2 linked regions of the Endozoicomonas sp. GU-1 genome follow. The protein of the gene in region 2 interacts with the protein of the main gene of each other region in a pairwise test. Links are inferred from orthologs where the notes say so. Each region holds a gene or a part of one and is shown on either strand. Other genes may lie near its edges.

The links.
Region 1: the proteins of ftsL (region 2) and O3276_RS04495 interact in binary tests that used the Escherichia coli proteins (3 or more experiments, as listed by UniProt). The link is inferred for Endozoicomonas sp. GU-1 from one-to-one orthologs.

Annotation. Positions count from the first base shown.
Region 1 is NZ_CP114771.1:1,118,426-1,121,161, forward strand. Bases 71-2,735 are described here. They hold O3276_RS04495 (septum formation initiator family protein), read right to left. Parts: upstream 1,709-2,735; coding sequence 1,433-1,708; downstream 71-1,432. Other genes in these bases: ispF (2-C-methyl-D-erythritol 2,4-cyclodiphosphate synthase), read right to left, coding at 153-632; O3276_RS04485 (IspD/TarI family cytidylyltransferase), read right to left, coding at 632-1,066; O3276_RS04490 (2-C-methyl-D-erythritol 4-phosphate cytidylyltransferase), read right to left, coding at 1,075-1,368; O3276_RS04500 (F-box protein), read left to right, coding at 2,001-2,735. Outside these bases: tRNA pseudouridine(13) synthase TruD, read right to left, coding at 1-30; more of O3276_RS04500, read left to right, coding at 2,736-2,736. UniProt on the Escherichia coli protein: Essential cell division protein. May link together the upstream cell division proteins, which are predominantly cytoplasmic, with the downstream cell division proteins, which are predominantly periplasmic.
Region 2 is NZ_CP114771.1:1,826,077-1,828,825, forward strand. The notes cover bases 14-2,691. They hold ftsL (cell division protein FtsL), read right to left. Parts: upstream 1,665-2,691; coding sequence 1,362-1,664; downstream 14-1,361. Other genes in these bases: O3276_RS07335 (peptidoglycan D,D-transpeptidase FtsI family protein), read right to left, coding at 14-1,365; rsmH (16S rRNA (cytosine(1402)-N(4))-methyltransferase RsmH), read right to left, coding at 1,676-2,617. In the rest of the region: more of O3276_RS07335, read right to left, coding at 1-13; division/cell wall cluster transcriptional repressor MraZ, read right to left, coding at 2,722-2,749. UniProt on the Escherichia coli protein: Essential cell division protein. May link together the upstream cell division proteins, which are predominantly cytoplasmic, with the downstream cell division proteins, which are predominantly periplasmic.

The sequences.
Region 1 (2,736 bases), 710 kb from region 2 along the record:
ATCGGCAGGCATCGGTACATCTGCATCCATGATGCGCACTCAACAAGGCAAAAATTAACAATAAACAATACCGCGTTTGACGCAGTTTTTGAAAGGAAATACTGAAAAATAACCATGGGTGGTGGGCCTCCTGGGAGGCTCCACCCTTTGGATCACGATCCCAAATCTGTCAACAGAACAACGGCGTGAACTGCAATACCCTCTTTTCTACCGGTATAGCCCAGCTTTTCAGTGGTGGTCGCTTTGACATTCACCAGCGATGGGTCAATCCCCATGTCTTCGCTGATATTCTGCCGCATCTGATCAATGTGCGGTGCCATTTTAGGCGACTGGGCAATGATGGTACTGTCCATATTGACGGGAACCAGGTTGTGCTGCTCAAGCAGAGCAATAACATGACGCAGTAACTTGCGGCTATCAATGCCAGCATAGCGTTCATCAGTGTCCGGAAAATGCCTGCCAATATCACCCAGACCTGCCGCTCCCAGGAGTGCGTCGCACAGGGCATGAAGCAGCACATCGCCATCAGAGTGCGCCACCAGCCCATGGGTGTGAGGAATTTTTACCCCACCCAGAACAATATAATCACCTTCATCAAAGCGGTGAACATCAAAACCATGACCAATACGCATCAAGTGACCTCAATAAGTTTCGACTGCTGTTCTATATATAGAGTGGCCAGAGCCAGATCAGTTCCCCGGGTCACCTTAATATTATCGGCATGTCCTTCCACCATCACGGGCTGTTTGCCAGCGTACTCAATGGCACTGGCCTCATCCGTTACCGGCATCTTATCCGCTATCGCTTTTGCCATGGCGTCATGCAGCATGCCCAGACGGAACATCTGCGGTGTCATGGCATGCCAGAGCCCCTGACGGTCTACCGTTTCAGACACACCATCATTGTCCCCGGCCCGCTTGATGGTATCGGTAACCGGGCAACCCAGCAGACCGCCTACAGGGTGGTCATGGAGCTGGTTCACCAGCCACTCCATATCCGAACGGCGAATGCAGGGGCGGGCCACATCATGAACCAGTACCCAGTCATCAGGGGAACCAATATCCAATAGCACTTTCAAACCATTAAGTACCGAGTGGTAACGCTCATCCCCCCCCCCTGGGCCAGGAGAATTCCCGGGTTGCGAAGTAATTCAATGGATTGGTGATACTCATCATTATGATCAAGCACCACCACGATCTTTTCCAGCCTGGGAAAATCCAGCAACCGCTCCAGAGTATGCACCATCAGGGGCTTGCCCTTGATTTCAAGGTACTGTTTGGGAATATCGATATTCATTCGGCGGCCAACGCCCGCTGCCGGAACAACCGCCCAGTAACGAACCGCATTCATGGTTTCTACGCTACTCACTCTGACACCCTTAACTTGAACATCCAGAAGCCCGCTCAGAAACGGCTCCTGACCAATACAGGATTTAATCGTAAGTCAAAAAGAACGTTTCATCACTGCGGATCATACCCAGCTCCTGGCGCGCTCTCTCTTCAACCGTTTCCATCCCCTGCTGCAGCTCCACAACCTCTTTGGCCAGCAGACGATTACGCTGGTACAAACGTTCATTTTCCAGCCTGAAACGCTCAAGGTTATCTTGTTGTGTCAACATTTCAGCCACACTGCCTTCACCAATCCAGAGCCTGGTTTGCAGGTAAACCAGCAGCAGTGTCAACAGGGTTATTGCCAGTTTTTTCATCATCAGTTCCGCTTTAAACCGTCACTATCCAGCAGCAGGGGCAGTAATAGAGACTTAACGCTGAAGTTTAACAGGAGTACCCGTGGTTTAACATACAACCGGATCTTTGAACTGTTTCACATTAATGAAGGTCATTAGAAAAAGCCAGACATCAAAATAAGCAACTCAAATGATCGCTCTTACTATCCCGGGTATTTATGAACGGAAGACAGCGTTCTACACCCGGGTTGCTGTTGAGTTCAATCGGGTACTGGCTACCCATCACCCGTAGGCCAAAGACCCGGGAGTTCGGAATATGCCGACTGGTAATCCCATTGGCAGAACCACCAGCCATACCCCTCCGGCTAATACCACCTTCCCGCCCGTAGAACACAGAACCAGTCACCGAATCACTGTCGTTATCAACCCAAGGCCGTTGCTATTGCTGGATCTTCCAGAGCAACCCATAAGACACATACTGGTTTTTTTAGGGGACCGTGATATCAAGGCCATGGCACAGACCTGTTCGTCTTTGCTGGCTATCGTCCGTGCAGATCATCTGCCCGCCAGGATCTGGTTTAAACAGCTCGAGCCACGACAGCAGCAGCAATTCATCCAGATTGCCAAAAATATCAGCAACCATGAACTGGAAGCCTGGCTGAGGCAATTCACCGGCAATGAAACGCTGATCAGCACTATTTGCGGCCATTCAGCCGGGGAAGTGACAGACAACGACATACCGCCACGGGAACCTCAAAAAGGGAAATATTTCCCGCAAATCCTGTTTTACACAGTGCACCAGTTGATGGTTAACTGTCGTACTTTCCGACCGGAATTGGCAATATCCATTGACTGCATCCCCTTTACGGCGGCATCAGCCAAACTCAGCAGCGATGGACGCTTTCTGGCGACCAACAGTTACGCGCGCTGTGGTTCGGATTATGGCAGAACGGAAATCACCGCAAGGCCCGCAGAGATAGCCATTGCCCATGAAGACAGAGTACGGCGGATCACCTTCAGCAGTGATAACCGGCATATATTGAGCTACACGG
Region 2 (2,749 bases):
ACCGGCACCAAGTACGGTATAGGCCTGAGCCAGTTGCAACGGTGTCACGGTCAAACCGTAGCCAAAGGATAAGGTAGCAATCTCGATATCACTCCAGCGATCCCTATAGGGCAAATAGCCCGGATTTTCACCGGGAAAACCGGTGCCGGTGCTTTGACCAAGGCCAACCCTCTGGAGCAAATCCAGCATCTTATCCGGACCAATGGCCAGCACCATTTTTGACACCCCGACGTTACTGGACTGTCTCAGCACAGTGGTCACATCAATAGCACCGTGATTCCGGTTATCCTTTACCTGATCCCTGCCCAGTCGCAGGTAACCGGGTGCAGTATTAATCACTGAGTCTTTGTGAAACTGACCAGACTCCAGGGCAGCCGCTACCGCAAAAGGTTTCATTGTTGACCCCGGCTCGACCATATCGGTCACCACCCGGTTGCGCATCTTATGGGCCTGCATATCCGCCCGGTTATTCGGGTTGTAGGCAGGCTGATTGACCATTGCCAGCACTTCCCCGGTCTTGACATCCAGCATGATCAAAGAACCGGCCTTGGCCTTGTGCTGCTCAACCGCCTTTTTCAACTCCCGGTAGGCCATATACTGAAGCCTCAGATCAATACTGAGCATCAGTTCCTTGCCGGGGCTGGCACTTTTCATCAGCTCAGCCTGTCGGGCAAGCTGGCCTTTACGGTCTTTCAGCACCCTTCGCTGACCTGGCTCACCGGACAGCCAATCATTGTAGGCTAACTCCAGACCTTCCTGACCAGACTCATCGATATTGGTAAAACCCACCAGATGGGCGGTCACCTCGGCAGCCGGGTAGTAGCGCCGGTGTTCATCGATCGCCCGGACACCCGGCACTCTCAAGGCCATGACCGCTGCCCCCTGCTCCGGAGTCAACTGCCGTTTGAGGTAGATAAAATCCCGGGTTTTGGCCGCCTGCACACGATCCGACAGCCACTTATGGGAAACGCCCAACGCCTTTGCCAGGTCTTGCCAGCGGTCACTGGCCTGATACAGCACTTCAGGGTCAGCCCAGATCGTGACAACCGGCGTGCTGACCGCCAGCGGGTCACCATTGCGGTCAAAAATTACGCCTCTGTGCGCAGCCACTGACTCATAGCGAACAGAACGTTTATCACCTTCATTTTGCAGGAAGTGCCGATCCAGCAATTGCAAATCAACAATTCGGTAACCAATGGCCAGCCCTGCCACCAACAGGACCGATTGCAGCATTTTCAGCCGCCACTTACGGGTCAGGCTATTCACCACACGACCAATCCAGACAGTTCCCTTGCCAGCTTTGCTCTCGGCCGCTGACCGGTTTCGCGGTGATACTTTCTGCCCCTGAGCTCGCCCCTGAGTCATGGCAGAACCATCTCTATCTGGCTGGTCTTTGGCACATCCATGTCCAGTTTCTCCCTGGCAACCTGTTCAATTTTTCCCGGCGATGTCAGTGTGCTGTGTTCCAGCAACAACTTACCCCACTCAACCTGTGCACTGTTCCGATTCTCAAGCTCCTGCTGAATCCGGTTATTCAGAAGACGGTTCTCGTAGGAAACATAACCCACAGACAATCCCGACAATATCACCAGTAACAACAGCAAAAGCGCAGCACCATAAGATCGAAGAAGATGCAGACACGCCAGAAGACCACTATCCATCATCAGGCCCATCATCAAACCAGCTTTTCTGCCACACGCATAACCGCACTTCGTGCCCTGGGATTTTCCTGCACTTCCTGCCGGGAAGGTTTGATCGCCTTGCCCAGACTTTTCATCCGCCGATTCAACTGATCTTCTGTCACCGGCAGCCAGCTTGGCAGCTCATCACCCTTTTGATGCTTGCGGATAAAGCGTTTGACAATCCTGTCTTCCAATGAGTGAAAGCTGATAACCACCAGTCGGCCACCGGGCTTCAATTTTTCCAGGGCCCGATCCAGACAAAGCACCAGATCCTCCAGCTCCCGGTTGATATGGATTCTGATGGCCTGAAACGCACGGGTCGCCGGGTGCTTACCCTTCTCCCTGGTGGGGCAGGCCGCAGCAATGATATCGGCAAGCCGTCGTGTGGTCAGAATCGGTTCAATATCCCTTTCCCTGACAATGGCCCTGGCCATCCTGCGGGAAAAACGGTCTTCGCCATATTCCCAGATGACCCGGCTGATCTCCTGTTCTTCTGCCCGCGCCAGCCAGCCAGCGGCAGTCTCGCCATCCTGGTGATTCATCCGCATATCCAGAGGTCCCTCCTGCATAAAGCTGAAACCTCTTTCCGGATCATCCAGCTGGGGCGAAGAAACCCCAAGATCCAGCAAAATCCCATCCACCAACTGGTCACTGTGCACGGAATCCACATCAGTAAAAGAACCGTGATGAATGGCAAAGCGTGGGTCCTCACTGGCCAGCTGGACACCGGTGGCAATGGCCAATGGATCTTTATCAATACCCACCAGCCGCCCCTGCTCTGACAGGGTGTTCAAAATCAAACGACTGTGCCCGCCCCGGCCAAAAGTACCGTCGACATAGATTCCGGCAGGATCCGTCAGCAACGCATCGACAGCCTCATTCAGCAGCACTGTTTTATGCACATGGTCAGCCACCTCATTTTGGGCGGCTACCATTTCCTTGCTACCTTTGCTGACATCTGCCTGACTACCAACACGATTTAACGATTTCATAAACTTTTCACAAAGCTTTCTTAACTCAACAACAGCAAAAAAGTGATTTACAAAGAGAGCGACTGCAATTCCATC